DNA from 2 places in the Nonomuraea roseola genome. Region 2 is predicted to be linked to the other one. Evidence: riboswitches for the same ligand, from Rfam matches in the RefSeq annotation. Region 2 holds a riboswitch; the other holds the start of a gene.
The links. A riboswitch is a leader RNA that binds a small molecule or an ion and turns the genes downstream of it on or off. The one in region 2 is predicted to bind cobalamin.

Region 1 (7,967 bases), on a different contig from region 2:
AGCTTCCCGATCGTGGGGGTCGCCATGAAGAGGTTGAGCGACTGCGACTGGTCGATGTACGGCGTCCGCGCCGCCGCCAGGTCGATGAGCGCCTTCTGCGGCAGCTCCCACGCGGTCCTGTAGAGGGTCTTCAGCTCGGAGGGGATGCCCGCGATGTCCTGGACCGACCCGTCGGCCCGCTTGACGGCGTCGCGCATCTCCTGGGTCCAGAGGCCGAGCCGCTGGAGATCGGTCACCAGATACCTGTTGACCTGCAGGAACTCCCCCGAGAGGGTCTCGCGCTTGAAGACGTTCGACACCTGCGGCTCGATGCACTCGTAGCAGCCCGCGATCGAGGCGATCGTCGCGGTGGGCGCGATGGCGACCATCAGGGAGTTGCGCAGCCCGGTCCTGTCGATCTTCTCGCGCAGGGCCGTCCACGCGGGCGAGGAGCCGAGGCCGTAGTGGTCGGGGTGCAGCACGCCCGCCGCGGCCCGCGTGTCGCCGTAGGAGGGGTGGCGGCCCCGCTCGACCGCCAGGTCGGCGGAGGTGTCGTAGGCGGCCAGCGCGATCTCCTCGGCGATCCTCGTGGACAGCGCGAGGGCCTCGGGAGAGTCGAAGGGCAGGCGCAGCGAGAAGAAGACGTCGGCCAGGCCCATCACGCCCAGCCCGATCGGCCTCCAGCGCAGGTTGGCGGCCTCGGCCTCGGGCGTCGGATAGAAGCCGAGGTCGATCGTCCTGTCCAGGAAGCGCACCGCGGTCCTGACCGTGGCGCGCAGCCGCGTCCAGTCCATCGACTCCCCTGCCAGGTGGGCGGCGAGGTTGATGGAGCCGAGGTTGCACACGGCGGTCTCGCCGTCGCTGGTGACCTCGAGGATCTCGGTGCAGAGGTTGGACAGGTGGATGACGTTCTCGGGGCGGGCGGTCTGGTTGGAGGCGCGGTTGGCGGCGTCCTTGAAGGTCATCCAGCCGTTGCCGGTCTGGGCGAGCGTGCGCATCATGCGGCCGTAGAGGGTGCGCGCGGGGATCTGGCGGGTGTGCAGGCCCTCGGCCTCCGCGGCCCGGTAGGCGGTGTCGAACGCCTCGCCGTACAGGTCGGTGAGGTGCGGCACGCGCTTCGGGTCGAACAGCGACCACATGGCGTCGGCCTCGACGCGGCGCATGAACTCGTCGGGGACCCAGTTGGCCAGGTTGAGGTTGTGGGCGCGCCTGGCCTCCTCGCCCGTGTTGTCGCGCAGCTCCAGGAACTCCTCGATGTCGGCGTGCCAGGTCTCCAGGTAGACGCACGCGGCGCCCTTGCGGCGGCCGCCCTGGTTGACGGCGGCGACGCTGGAGTCGAGGGTGCGCAGCCACGGCACGATGCCGTTGGAGTGGCCGTTCGTGCCCTTGATCAGGGAGCCGCGGGAGCGGACCCTGGTCCAGGAGATGCCGATGCCCCCCGCGTACTTGGAGAGCCTGGCCACCTGGCCGTACCTCTCGTAGATGCCCTCAAGCTCGTCGCGCGGCGAGTCGAGAAGGAAGCAGGACGACAGCTGCGGACGGCGTGAGCCCGAGTTGAACAGGGTGGGCGAGCTCGGCAGGTACGACAGCGTGGACATCAGCGCATACAGCTCGGCGGCCTCGGCGACGGAGGCGGACAGGCCGCACGCGACGCGCAGCATGAAGTGCTGGGGCCGTTCGAGCACCCGCCTGGTCTCGGGGTGGCGCAGCAGGTAGCGGTCGTAGACGGTGCGCAGGCCGAAGTACTCGAACCGGTCGTCGGCGCTCTCGTCGATCAGCGCGTCCAGCTCGGGTGAGTGAGCGCTCACGAACGCGGCCAGGCCGTCCTGCAGCAGGCCCGCCGCGTGGGTGGCGGCGACCGACTCGGAGAAGGTGCGCACGCCGTGCGTGGCGGCCTCGTCGGCGATCTCCTCGGCCAGGAGCCTGGCGGCGACCTTCGAGTTCTCAGGGTCGGCGATCACCCTGGCGGCGGCCTCCTCGATGGCCAGCCTGCGGTCGACCTCAACGATCTGTGTCACGCTCTCTCCTCGCGAGCTCATCCTCGTGAGGGCAGGCGAGAGCACGCGGGCATGCCGCGTCACCCCCGGGCCCTCCCTCGAGGCCCTGGACAGGTCATACCGCTGGCAGGTCTTCGGACTCGCGGGCGCTGATCACATGCCTACTGGCCGTCGCTTCCATGACGGCGGTCGTTCCCGCTCACCGCTGCGGGGCAGTCCTGGTCTCGCACCAGGTTCCCTTTTGCTCCGCCCCTTTGCGAGGGGGCGAACCAGCGACGTCCAGGATCCTACATCTAGTGGCCGCCGACGCAACCACGCCCACAGGTTGTGTCGAGGAGGCCGAGTTCGCCCAGCACCGTGCGCGTCCTCGCGGTCTCGGATTTGAGCCACACGCCGAAGTCGTCGCCGAGCAGGGGGATCGGCGTCCACCCCTTCACGCGGCACGCCTTCAGCCACCGCTCGGACCTGACGACCTCGTCGAGCAGGTCGACCGCCCTGGCCTTCTCGCGCTCGCCCATCCCGTTCGGCCCGAGCACCGCGCTCCAGTCGGTGAAGTCGACGCGGGCCCCCGACTCCAGCAGCGTGGGCGCGTCGATCCCCTCGATCCGCTCGGCCGACGAGACGGCCAGCACGCGCAACCTGCCCTCGCCGATCCGCTCGCGCCACTGGCCCAGCGGGCCCGCCGCCACACCCGCCTTCCCTGCCAGCAGCGCGTCGGCCGCGTCGGCGCAGGTGGGGTAGCCGGCGTAGTCGAGCACTCTCGCGTCGGCGCCGAGCCCTCGCGCGACCAGCCCGAACAGCAGGTGGTCCGACTCCCCCTGTTTCCTGCCCGCCAGGGCCGTCTCTCCCGGAGAGGCCACCAGGTGCGCGGCGAAGGCGTCGAAGTCGCGAAAGCGGGACTTCCCGGGGACCACCAGCACCTCGACGTCCCCGATGAGCCTGGCCAGCGGGGCGCCCCGCTCGCCGACCCTGTTCATCTCGGCGGCGGCCAGGGCGGGCAGTCCCGTGACGGTGAGCCGGGTGCCGTCCTGCGCCAGGTCGGCGGGGTCGAGCAGGCTGGACAGCGTCTCGGCCACAGGCTCCCACGTGGCGCCCCCCGCCACGAAGAAGAACCTGGGCGCGGGACGGCCCGGCTCGGTGCCGCATCCGGTCAGGCACGCCAGCGCCCCCAGTGCCCCCGCCACGAAGTCCCGACGGCGCATGCGCGCCCTCCCCCGCTTCCGGTCCCGACTGCCCCATACAGCACGTTATCGGTACATCACAGCGAGTTAATCGGCAGGGTGGCCGTTCGGCTCATTCCTCCCGTGCGGGCGGGGTGGGCAGGTCCGCGGGCAGGGCCAGCAGACGCAGGTACAGGGGTCTGGCGCCCGGCGGGACGTCGGTGGCCCTGTGGCTGTACTTCTTCATCAGCGCCAGGTACTCCTCGAAGAACGCCTCCAGCTCCTCCAGCCGCATCCTGCCGAGGCCTCTCGAGACCTTCACCCAGGCCGGATCGGCCTCGTAGGCGGCGGGCAGCAGGTCGAGCAGGATTCCCTTGTCCTCCTCGTACCCGATTCTGTGGAACTCGGCCAGCACGGGACGGTCCTCGGGCGCGAGCTCGGCAGGCAGCGGCAGCCGGATGTCACCGGTCTCCACCCGCCGCCACCACCGCTCACGTCCTGCCGAGCGCTCGGCGATCTCCTCGATGAACCCGTACTTCTCCAGCTGGCGCAGGTGGTAGCTGGTGGTGCCGGTCTTGGCGTCCAGCAGCGAGCCGAGCGTGGTGGAGGTCGCAGGCCCGTGCAGCCCCAGGTGGCGCAGCATGGCCCGGCGCATCGGATGGGCAAGCGCCTTCAGTCTGCCCGGATCATCCAGCACCCACGGCTTGTCATCCTTCATGAGGAGGAGCCTAATACTCCAGAAGGATATCTGCAGAGAAGCCTTTGCCGAGAGATCTCTGCAGACTACTGTCGGCGATATGAAGCGATTCCTGGTAACGATCGCGGCGGCGCTGGTCGCGCTGGCAGCGCCCACGACAGCCGCGCAGGCGGCGCCCGTCCCCGACGGGCTGGTCTCGAAGGAGGTGAGCTTCACCGGCGGCGGCGGGCTCGCCCTGCACGGGACGGTCCTGTCCCCAGACCAGAGCTCGGCCGGCAGGCCCGGCCTCGTCCTGGTCCACGGGGCGGGAACCGGCACGCCCAGGACGAAGCTGATGACCGAGGCCACCGAGTTCGCCAGGCGCGGCCTCAGCGTGCTGGTCTACGACAAGCGGTCGGAGGGCTACTCCCTGTTCGAGCGCTCCTACTCGACACTCGCCGACGACGCGCTCGGCGCGGTCAAGGCGCTGCGCGCCCAGCCGGGCGTCGATCCCGCCAAGGTCGGCGTGTGGGGGCTGAGCGAGGGCGGCTGGGTGGCGCCGCTGGCCGCCGGCCGCTCCTCTGACGTCGCCTTCGTCGTGCTGGTCGGCGCCAACGCGCACCAGCCGCTGCGCCAGCAGGCGTGGGCGGTGTCGGCGGGCTTGAAGAAGGCGGGCGTGTCCGGCCCGCTGGCCGACAGGACCGTGCCGACGATGTACAGGGCGATCGCCGACGGCGGCCTGTTCCCCGAGCCGTGGTTCGATCCGCTGCCGACGCTCGGCCGGGTGCGCCAGCCCGTCCTGGCCGTCTGGGGCACGCACGACCTGCTGACCCCGCCCGCCGAGACACCGCCGCTGATGGCGGGGGCGCTGGCGCGCGGCGGCAACGGGCACGTGACCATGCGCATGTTCGCCGGCGCCGACCACGCCGCCCACCAGAGCCCTGACGGCGGCGTCACCAGGCTCCCCGAACTGGCCCCCGGCTACGCCGACCTGGTCGGCTCATGGGTGAAGCAGGTCGCGGAGGGCAGAGCGCCGCGCACCCAGGACACCGTCCAGGGCCCGCGCGCCAGCCAGGCCTCCTTGACCGTCGAGACCCCGCCGCCGGCTTGGTGGGAGTCGGCTCCCGTCCAGACCGCCGCGCTCGTGCTGTTCGTCGTCGCCTTCCTGGCCTACCCGATCACCGCGCTGGTCCGCAGGATCAGGGGCACCTCCGTGCCGTCGGGAAGGGCGCCTCGCGTGCTGGCCTTCTCCGGCCTCGCCGTCAGCCTGGGCGGATTCGGCTATGTGATGTACCTGCTCATGACGGGCGGCAAGCTGGCCGCGCCCGGCCCCGTCCTGGCGGGGCGGCCGGTGCTCTGGCTGCTGCTGCAGGCGCTGGCCTTCACCGCGGCCGTCGCCACCGTCCTCACCGCGCTCGCCTGGCGGCGCGCGTCCGGCCGCTCCGAGCGGGTACGGCTGGGCGTGCTGGCGGCAGGCGGCGCGGTGATGATCCCGTGGGCCTTCTACTGGGGCCTGCTGCTCCCGTGAGGACCGCAGGCCGCGGGGTCCTACTCGACGGTGACGCTCTTGGCGAGGTTCCTGGGCTTGTCGACGTCGCGCTCCAGCGCGACGGCGGCGTGGTAGGCCAGCAGCTGCAACGGGATCGTGAGCAGGATCGGGTCGAGCTCGATCTCGTTCTTGGGGATCACGATCACGTCGTCGGCCAGCTTGGCGTCGGGCTGCCTGTGCCCCACCATCAGCACCCGCCCGCCGCGCGCCCTGATCTCGCCGAGCGTCGTGAGGTTCTTGTCCAGCAGCTCGTCGTCGGGCACGATCGCGACGGTCGGCATGTCGGGGCCGATCAGCGCGAGCGGTCCGTGCTTGAGCTCGCTGGCGGGGTAGGCCTCGGCGTGGACGTAGGAGATCTCCTTGAGCTTCTGCGCCCCCTCGCGCGCCACCGGGTAGCCGCGCACCCTGCCGACGAACATCATGCTCGGGTGGTCGGCGTACTTCTTGGCCAGTTCGGCGATGCGCTCGCCCTGCTTGAGGATCTGCTCGATCTGGTCGGGCAGCTTGCGCAGGCCCTCGACGATGCGCCTGCCGTCGGAGGGCGACAGGTCGTGCACGCGGCCGAAGTGCAGGGCCAGCAGCGCGAAGGCGATCGCGGTCGAGGTGAACGCCTTGGTCGAGGCCACCGAGACCTCGGGCCCCGCGTGCAGGTAGATGCCGCCGTCGACCTCGCGGGCGATGGCGCTGCCCACGGCGTTGACGATGCCGATGACTCTGCCGCCCTTGCGCTTGATCTCCTGAACGGCCGCGAGCGTGTCGTAGGTCTCGCCCGACTGGCTGATCGCGACGTACAGGGTGTCGGGGTCGATGACGGGGTTGCGGTAGCGGTACTCGCTGGCGGGCTCGGCGTCGGCGGGGATGCGGGCCAGCTCCTCGATGAGCTGGGCGCCGATCTGCCCCGAGTAGTAGGCGCTGCCGCAGCCGATGATCTTCACCCGGCGGAAGGAGCGGGTCTCGCGGGCGTCCATGTTGAGGCCGCCCAGGTGGGCGATGTGGAAGCGCTCGTCGAGACGGCCGCGCAGCGTGCGGGCGATCGACTCGGGCTGCTCGGAGATCTCCTTGAGCAGGTAGTGCTCGTAGCCGCCGGTGTCGTAGTGGCCGGCGTCCCAGTCGACGGTCAGCGGCTCCTTGGCGGTCTCGCGGCCGCCGCTGGCGAAGGTGTGGAAGCCGTCGGCGGTCAGGACCGCCAGCTCGCCGTCCTCCAGGTGGACGACCTGGCGGGTGTAGCGGACCAGCGCGGACACGTCGGAGGCGGCGAACATCTCCTTCTCGCCGAGGCCCAGCACGATCGGGCTGCCGTTGCGGGCGACGACGATCTCCTTGGGCCGCTCGGAGTCGACGACCGCGATGCCGTAGGTGCCGACGATGCTCTTGAGCGCCTTCCTGACCGCCTCCTCGAGGGTCTCGGTCTCGGCGACCGTACGGGCGATCAGGTGCGCGAGCACCTCGGTGTCGGTCTCGGAGACGAACTCCACGCCCTCGGCGACGAGCTTGGCGCGCAGCTCGTCGGCGTTCTCGATGATGCCGTTGTGCACGACGGCGATGCGCTCGTCGGTCGACAGGTGCGGGTGGGCGTTCTCGTCGCTCGGCACGCCGTGGGTGGCCCAGCGGGTGTGCCCGATGCCGAGCGTCCCCTTGAACTTGGCGGGTACGGCCTTGGCCAGGTCAGCCACGCGGCCCTTGACCTTGCGCAGCTTGAGGCCTCTGTTGGACACCACCACACCAGCCGAGTCGTAGCCGCGGTACTCCAGACGCTGGAGTCCCTCCAGCAGGATCGGGGCCGCGTCCTTGGGGCCGACATAGGCGACGATTCCGCACATGCAAGTCTCCTCTGTTTGTCATCCGTAGACGATCCGGCGGAGTTGCCGCAGGGACAACTCCGGGGGCGCCATGCGGCGCGCCGGCAGCTCGGCCGCGATTCTCGGGAAGATCTCGTCGTTGGTGAGGCCACGGGACTTCAGCTCCCCGTGGCGTCGCCGTACGAACTCCTCGACGGTCTCGGAGTAGTACGACAGCACCTCCGCCACCACACGCGCGGCCTCTCCAGGACCGAGCGGACTCGTCCTGGTCAGGTGCGCGATGAGGTCCTCGTGTTGAGGCCGGGCCGTGGACACAGAGGAGGACACTACGCAGGGATCATCAGTCACGCCAACATCCTGCCCGAAATCGGGCAGGATTAGTCGTCTTCGCCGCGACACGCCCCGAGCGATCCTGCCGAATCCGCCGGGGAGGCCGTCGATTCCGGCCGAAACGCAGCTTCAATCGGGAGGATCGGACCAGGACGGCACTACTCTACGTAGCTAACTGATATCGCTACGTAGGGGGATGTCATGCTGCTCTGGGCCGCCGCGGTTCTCGCCGCCAGTGCCGCGGGGGGTCTGCAGGACGACGCCCGAGCCGCGGCCGCGGAGTACGGCGTTCCTGAGAGCGTGCTTCTGGGTGTCTCCTACCTGGAGTCGCGATGGGACTCCCACGGCGGCCGGCCGAGCGTGTCGGGCGGCTACGGCCCGATGCACCTGGTGGACGCGGCCGCCGTACCGAAAGGCGGCCATCACCATGTCGGCGACCCGCGAGGTGACGGCGCGCGGCCGATGCGCATGACCGCT
Region 2 (7,967 bases):
GAGCGCCTCGGGATTCCGAGGTTCCACCCCGTGGAGCGCCTCGGGATTCCGGGGGTTCACGCCGGGTAGCGACGCGGGGTGTAGACGGTGCCGCCGTCCGTCGCACGGGTGGTGGAGGAGCCGATGATGAGCAGGCAGCGCATGTCCACCTGCGCGGGGTCCAGCTCGCCGAGCGTGGTGACGGTGATCGTCTCCTGCGGGCCTCCGACGTCGCGGCCGATCACCACGGGGGTGGCCGGGTCGCGGTGCTCCATGAGCAGGTCGCGGGCGGCTCCCACCTGCCAGGTACGGCTGCGCGAGGCGGGGTTGTAGATCGCCAGCACCAGGTCCGCCATCGCGGCGGCGCGCAGCCGGTCGGCCACCACCTCCCACGGCTTGAGCAGGTCGGACAGGGAGATGACGCAGTAGTCGTGCCCGAGCGGCGCGCCCGCCCTGCTCGCCACGGCGTGCGCGGCCGTCAGCCCGGGGACGATCCGCACAGGGACGCCGGGAAAGTCCTCCGCCGCCTCCAGCACGGCGCTCGCCATCGCGAAGACGCCGGGGTCGCCCGAGGAGACGACGGCCACCCTGCGGCCTTCGCCGGCCAGCGACAGAGCGTGCGCCGCGCGCTCCGCCTCGACCCTGTTGTCGGTGCGGTGCCGGATCTGGCCAGGCCGCTGCGGCACCCTGTCCACGTAGGGGCCGTAACCGACCAGGTCGGTCGCCTCGGCCAGCACCTGCCGGGCCTCGGGGGTGAGCCACTCCTCGCCGGCGGGCCCGAGCCCGACCACGGCCACCCCCACCCAGTCCCCCTCGCCACGCCCCTCGTCGCGACCCGTGAAAAGCCCCGACGTTCCGTCGCGACCTGCGGAAAGGCGCGGCTCGTCGCGCGTGCCGTCCGCGGAGAGCGCCGGCAGGTCGGCGCGCCTGCTGCCGCTGGGCAGCATCGCCAGGGAGAAGTAGGGAACGCTGGCCGGATCCACATCCTTGAGGCGCTCGATCCGCTGGTTCGCCGTGGTCGCCCGCTCGACGTACCAGGCCTCGTCGAGCCGTCCGGCCTCCGCCAGGGCGTCCCTGACCTTCTCGAACGTCCGCCCCAGCTTGAGCACCGCCACCGAGTCCGCGCTCCTCAGCTTCTCGGCGATCACCTCGGCGGGAAGCGTGCCGGGCAGGACGGTCAGCGTCTCCTCGTGCTCCACCAGCGGACGCCCCAGCACCGCGGCGGCCCCCGCCACCGACGTGACCCCCGGCACCACCTCGGTCTCGTAGCGATGGGCCAGCCGCTTGTGCATGTGCATGTAGGAGCCGTAGAAGAGCGGATCACCCTCGCACAGCACCACCACGTCCCTGCCCGCGTCGAGATGAGCCGCCAGCCGGTCGGCGCACTCGGCGTAGAAGTCGTCGAGCGCGCCCTGGTAGCCGCCGGGATGGTCGGTGCTCTCCGTGGTCAGCGGATACTTCAGCAGTTCCTCGGCCTGGCCCTCCCGCATGTACGGCAGCGCGATCGAGCGCGCGATGCTCCTGCCGTGCCTGGCGCTGTGATAGGCGATCACGTCGGCCTGGCCGATCAGCCTGGCCGCCTTCACCGTCACCAGCTCGGGATCGCCAGGACCCAGGCCCACGCCGTACAGCCGTCCCGCCACCGTGTTCACTCTCGCTCACTGGCGATCGCGTTGACCGCGGCCGCCGCCATCGCACTGCCGCCCCTGCGGCCGTGCACCACCAGATACTCCAGGCCGCTGCTCGCCAGGGCCTGCTTGGACTCGGCCGCGCCGATGAAGCCCACCGGGATGCCCAGCACCGCCGCGGGCCGGCCCGCGCCCTCCTCTACCAGTTCGAGCAACCTGAACAGGGCCGTCGGCGCGTTGCCCACCGCGACCACCGCGCCGTCCAGCCTGTCGCGCCACAGCTCCAGCGCCGCCGCGCTGCGCGTGGTCCCTGTGCTCTCCGCCAGCGCGGGGACGCTCGGATCGCCGAGCGTGCAGACCACCTCGTTGTCGCGCGGCAGGCGGCTCCTGGTCACGCCCGAGGCGACCATCATCGCGTCGCAGAGGATGGGCGCGCCGTCCCGCAGCGCCCGCCTGGCGTCGGCGACGACCTTCTCCGAGTAGCCGAGGTCGGCCACCAGGTCGGTCATGCCGCAGGCGTGGATCATGCGAACGGCCACCTGGGCGACGTCCTGCGGCAGACCGCTCAGATCGGACTCCGCACGGATGGTGGCGAACGAACGCCGGTAGATCTCGGCGCCGTCACGGATGTAGTCGCTCACATGTCCCCTCTGGTCTCTGTCTTCTCGGTCTTCTCTGTCTTCCTGCCATGCCCGACCCGGTAGCCGGTCGGGGTGGCGACCACGTCGACGACCTCTCCCTTCGGACGCCCGCACCGCCGCTCACACCCGGCCCAGTGAACGAGGACACCCTCGGGGACGGCCGGCGTGGACGGCTCTCGTGTGCCGGTGGCCCACCGCCTGGCATCGCCTTGGACGTCGGCGAGCGACTTGGCGCACCCGGGACTCCCGGTACAGGCGCTGAGCCCCGCCCAGGCGGTGCCGGGCCCGGTGACCAGCCCCGCCCTGGTGAGCTCGTCGGCGACCCGCTCGACGTCCTCGGGACGGAGGTCGGGAAGGACGGCCGTCCGCCAGGGCGTGACCCGCACCTCGCCGGCCACGTCGGCGAGGGCCCTGGCCTGGTCCGCGGAGAGCCGTCCCAGCGGGACCACCACCTCCAGGGCGACCCGGCCGTCCCGCTGCGGGACCACCCGCGCGTCCGGCGCCCGTAAGCTCCCGATCTCTCGGGAGAGACGGCCCGGTGACACGCCCCCGTCCCTCGATGCGGCCGGCTGCAGGCGGGAAGCGAGCAGGGCGGGGCCGTCGGGTAGGTCACTGACGCGCCAGGCCGTGCCACCGGACAGCTCGAGGAAGGCCGAGGCGGCCGCGAGCATCGAAGGGACCACCTCGTCCACGAGCACAGGGATCCCGGCCGTCGCCCCTCCGAGGTGGAGGAGGCCGCCGGAGGGCGAGGTGGCCAGGAAGGTCACGTCGGCGCCGATGGGGAGCAGGTCGCCCGTGCCGTCGTCGAGGGCGAAGAGGAACCGGCCCGACAGCTCGGCCAGCTCAGGACTCGCGCACAGCCCCCGGTCCAGGGCCGTGACCAGCGGACGCACGTCCACCAGAGACGCGTCCACCCGCCCGGCGAGCGGCGAGGCGAGGATGTTGCGCACCCGCTCGTGCGTCTCCGACGGCAGCAGCCCCACTGCGGCGATCCGAGCGGCGAACGCCCCCGCTTCCGCCGCCGATGGAGCGGCGGTGGAGGGGAGGCCTCTGAGCTGGAGGTTGGCGCGGGAGGTCAGTTCGATGACGCCCGAGCCCAGCTCGGCGGAGCAGTCGGCCACCTCTCGCAGCTGGGTAGCGGACAGCGCGCCGCCCGGGATGCGGATGCGGGCGAGAGCGCCGTCCGCGGCGATGTGGACCTGTAGCGCCCCCGGACAGGCGTCAGGGCGCACATGTCCGTAAAAGTCGGCTATGTCCACGGGGAGGATGGTAACCCGTCCAAAACCCTCTAGGCTGATCGCAGACGAGGGCGAACGGAGGAAGCCGGTGCGATGCCGGCGCGGTCCCGCCACTGTAACCGGGGAGCGAACCCCACCGAAGGCCACTGTCCGGCGACGGACGGGAAGGCCGGGGTGAGCGTCGATCCGGAAGCCAGGAGACTCCCGCTCTCGTGACACCCGCGACCGGGGCGAGGACCCCGAGGGAGGAGTTCCGCCGTGCCCGAGGCGACCCCCGAAACCCCGTCACAGGCGACCCCCGACGCCCAGAGCGTGGTGCTGTTGCTCTCCACCTCCGACACCGACCTGCTGAGCGCCAGGGCGAGTGGCGCCGCGTACCGGCTGGGAAACCCCGCACGGCTGACACCCGAGGAGCTGCCCGCGCTGGTCGAAGGCGTCGACCTGGTGGTGGTGCGGCTGCTCGGCGGGCGCAGGGCGTGGGAGGAGGGCCTCGACCGGCTGCTCGCCGGCCCCAGGCCGGTAGTGGTGCTGGGCGGGGAGCAGGCGCCTGACGCCGAGCTGATGGAGCTGTCCACGGTCACCGGCGGCACGTGTGCCGAGGCGCACGCCTACCTCGCCCACGGCGGCCCAGGCAACCTGGCCGAGCTGCACGCCTTCCTGTCGGACACGGTGCTGCTGACCGGGCACGGGTTCGCCGCACCCGAACCGACGCCGACGTGGGGCCTGCTCGACGAAGAGCCCCGATCCGCCGCCGACCCCGGCGACGAGCGCGGGTCCACCGCCGGCCTCCACGAGGGGCGCGGTGCGGAGCGGCCCGTGGTGGGGGTGCTCTACTACCGGGCGCATCACCTGGCAGGGAACACCGCGTTCGTCCGCGCTCTCTGCGAGGCGATCGAGGAGGCGGGCGGGCGCGCGCTGCCCGTCTTCTGTTCCTCGCTGCGTACGGCGGAGCCCGAGCTGCTCTCCGTGCTGAGACAGGCCGACGCGCTGGTGGTGACCGTACTGGCGGCAGGGGGCAGCAGGCCGGCGACCGCGGGAGCCGGAGGCGACGACGCGGCGTGGGACGTCGGCGCGCTGGCCGAGCTGGACATCCCCATCCTGCAGGGCCTCTGCCTGACCACGAGCAGGCAGGCGTGGGAGGAGAACGACGACGGCCTGTCCCCGCTGGACGCCGCCTCGCAGGTGGCCATCCCCGAGTTCGACGGCCGGATCATCACGGTGCCGTTCTCGTTCAAGGAGGTGGACGAGGACGGCCTGACCGTCTACGTGGCCGATCCCGAGCGCGCGGCCCGCGTGGCGGGCACCGCCGTACGGCATGCGAGGCTCAGGCACGTCCCGAACGCCGACAAGAAGCTCGTGGTGATGCTGTCGGCCTACCCGACCAAGCACGCGAGGATCGGCAACGCGGTCGGCCTCGACACCCCCGCGAGCACCGTGAAGCTGCTGGCCAGGCTGGCGGAGGCCGGCTACGACCTGGGCGAGGGCCTGCCCGGCGTGGCAGACCAGGACGGCGACGCGCTGATCCACGCCCTCATCGCGGCGGGCGGGCAGGACCAGGAGTGGCTGACGGAGGAGCAACTGGCCGCCAACCCCGTGCGCATCCCCTCCGCCACCTACATCGAGTGGTACGCCACGCTCCCCGAGGAGCTGCGCGAGGCGATGGAGCGGCACTGGGGCCCGCCGCCTGGCGAGCTGTTCACGCACGAGGGCGACATCGTCCTGGCCGCGCTCAGGGCGGGCAACGTCGTGGTGATGGTGCAGCCGCCTCGGGGTTTCGGCGAGAACCCGATCGCGATCTACCACGACCCCGACCTGCCGCCCAGCCACCACTACCTGGCCGCCTACCGGTGGCTGTCGGCGGAGTTCGGGGCGCACGCGATGGTACACGTCGGCAAGCACGGCAACCTGGAGTGGCTGCCGGGCAAGTCGGCGGGGCTGTCGGCGGCGTGCGGTCCTGACGCGGCGCTGGGCGACCTGCCGCTGGTCTACCCGTTCCTGGTGAACGACCCCGGCGAGGGGACGCAGGCCAAGCGGAGGGCGCATGCCGTCCTGGTGGACCACATGGTGCCGCCGATGGCCCGCGCGGAGACGTACGGGGACATCGCCAGGCTGGAGCAGCTCCTCGACGAGCACGCCTCGATCGCGGCGATGGACCCGGCCAAGCTGCCCGCGATCAGGGCGCAGATCTGGACGCTGATCCAGGCCGCCAGGCTCGACCACGATCTTGGACTGGCCGATCGGCCGCACGACGCGGAGTTCGACGACTTCCTGCTGCACGTGGACGGCTGGCTGTGCGAGGTGAAGGACGCGCAGATCCGCGACGGCCTGCACGTGCTCGGCGCCGCCCCCGAGGGCGCGGTGCGGGTGAGCCTGGTGCTGGCCATGCTGCGCGCCCGCCAGATGTGGGCGGGCGCGCAGACACTGCCGGGGCTCAGGGAGGCGCTGGGTCTCGCCGAGGACGGCAGCGCGGGCCTGGGCGACGTGGACGCCGCCGAGGAGAGCGCCAGGGCGCTGGTCGAGGGCATGGAGGCAAGGGGCTGGGACCCCGCCGCCGCCTCCGAGGTGACCGAGTCGATCCTCGGCACGACAGGGCTCTCCGCGCGGGAGCTCGCGCTCGGCGGAAAGCCGGAGGCCGGGCGGGAGACGGTGGCGCGGATCCTGGAGTTCGCCGCCACCGAGGTCGTCCCCAGGCTCGCCAGGACGACCGACGAGATCGACCACCTCCTGCACGCGCTCGACGGCGGCTACGTCCCGGCAGGGCCCAGCGGCTCCCCGCTGCGCGGCCTGATCAACGTCCTCCCGACCGGCAGGAACTTCTACTCGGTCGATCCGAGGGCGGTGCCGAGCAGGCTGGCGTGGGAGACGGGCCAGGCGATGGCCGAGTCCCTGCTGGCCCGCTACCGCGCCGAGACCGGCGAGTGGCCGAGCTCGGTGGGGCTGTCGGTCTGGGGCACCAGCGCGATGCGCACGGCGGGCGACGACGTGGCGGAGGTGCTCTCGCTGCTCGGCGTGCGCCCGGTGTGGGACGAGGCGTCGAGGCGGGTCACCAGGCTCGAACCCGTGCCGCTGGAGGAGCTCGGCCGTCCGCGCATCGACGTGACGGTCCGCATCAGCGGCTTCTTCCGCGACGCCTTCCCGCACGTGGTGGCCATGCTGGACGACGCGGTGCGCATGGTGGCCGCCCTGGAGGAGCCCGCCGAGGACAACCACGTGCGCGCCCACGTCGCCGCCGACCTGGCGGGACACGGCGACGAGCGCAGGGCCACGATGCGCGTCTTCGGCTCGCGCCCCGGCGCGTACGGCGCGGGCCTGCTCCCCCTCATCGACAGCCGCAACTGGCGCGACGACGCCGACCTGGCCGAGGTGTACGCGGTGTGGGGCGGCTTCGCCTACGGCCGCGACCTGGACGGCGTGCCCGCCCGCCAGGACATGGAGAGCGCCTACCGCCGCATCGCGGTCGCGGCGAAGAACATCGACACCCGCGAGCACGACATCGCCGACTCCGACGACTACTTCCAGTACCACGGCGGGATGGTGGCGACCGTACGGGCGCTGACGGGACGCGCGCCCGCGGCCTACGTGGGCGACAGCACCCGCCCCGACGCCGTGCGGACGCGCACGCTGTCGGAGGAGACCTCGCGGATCTTCAGGGCGCGCGTGGTGAACCCGAACTGGCTGGCCGCGATGCGCCGCCACGGCTACAAGGGCGCCTTCGAACTGGCCGCGACCGTCGACTACCTGTTCGGCTACGACGCCACCACCGGCGTCATCGCCGACTGGATGTACGACAAGCTCACCGAGGCGTACGTGCTCGACCCCGAGAACAGGGAGTTCATGGAGCGGTCGAACCCGTGGGCGCTGCACGGGATCGCCGAGCGCCTGCTGGAGGCCGCCGAGCGGGGGATGTGGGAGCACCCCGACCCCGACGTGCTGCGCGACCTGCAGGAGGCCTACCTCAAGGCGGAGGGCGATTTGGAGGACGACACCAGCCGCTGAGCGGCGCTCGGCGTGCCGGCCCAGTGCAGGTGCAGGTAGGAGGCGGTCAGGAGCGGGTCGCCGTGGCCGTCTCCGCCGCCCTCCCACCGGAAGAGCGGCTCGCCGTCCGTGGTCACCGCCGTTCTGTGGAACTCGTGCCCCCTGTACGGCTCGCCTGCGCGGGTGAGCAGCGAGTCGCGGGTGGCGACGGCGTCGCGGTAGCCGAGGGTCAGCCTGGGCGTCATTTCCGCCTTCGCCGGGATTTTTCCGCACATGGTGTGGTCGTCGAGGCTCTCGCACAGGTACAGCAGTCCCGCGCACTCGGCCGCGACAGGGCCGGGGAAGGCGGCGATCCGGCGCTTGAGCGGCTCGTTGGCGGCCAGGTCGGCGGCGTACATCTCGGGGAAGCCGCCGCCGATCACGACGCCAGCCGTCCCCTCCGGCAACGCCTCGTCGCGCAACGGATCGAAGGTCGCCACCTGAGCCCCTGCCGCCTGGAGCAACTC

Region 1: linked by a shared signal. The riboswitch ahead of ABFX55_RS22755 (ribonucleoside-diphosphate reductase subunit alpha) and the one ahead of cobN (cobaltochelatase subunit CobN) in region 2 are both predicted to bind cobalamin.

What each region holds. Positions count from the first base shown of each region.
Region 1 is NZ_BAAAXC010000014.1:925,889-933,855, forward strand. Features, by position in the region: gene ABFX55_RS22755 (ribonucleoside-diphosphate reductase subunit alpha) at 1-1,997, opposite strand, end outside; cobalamin riboswitch at 2,085-2,265, opposite strand; gene ABFX55_RS22760 (tripartite tricarboxylate transporter substrate-binding protein) at 2,270-3,178, opposite strand; gene ABFX55_RS22765 (ArsR/SmtB family transcription factor) at 3,270-3,854, opposite strand; gene ABFX55_RS22770 (alpha/beta hydrolase family protein) at 3,934-5,340, shown strand; gene glmS (glutamine--fructose-6-phosphate transaminase (isomerizing)) at 5,361-7,181, opposite strand; gene ABFX55_RS22780 (hypothetical protein) at 7,200-7,475, opposite strand; gene ABFX55_RS22785 (N-acetylmuramoyl-L-alanine amidase) at 7,692-7,967, shown strand, end outside.
Region 2 is NZ_BAAAXC010000015.1:1,647,916-1,655,882, forward strand. Features, by position in the region: gene ABFX55_RS30710 (precorrin-2 C(20)-methyltransferase) at 57-1,622, opposite strand; gene ABFX55_RS30715 (precorrin-8X methylmutase) at 1,628-2,248, opposite strand; gene ABFX55_RS30720 (precorrin-3B synthase) at 2,245-3,507, opposite strand; cobalamin riboswitch at 3,565-3,690, shown strand; gene cobN (cobaltochelatase subunit CobN) at 3,799-7,482, shown strand; gene ABFX55_RS30730 (cobyrinic acid a,c-diamide synthase CobB) at 7,437-7,967, opposite strand, start outside.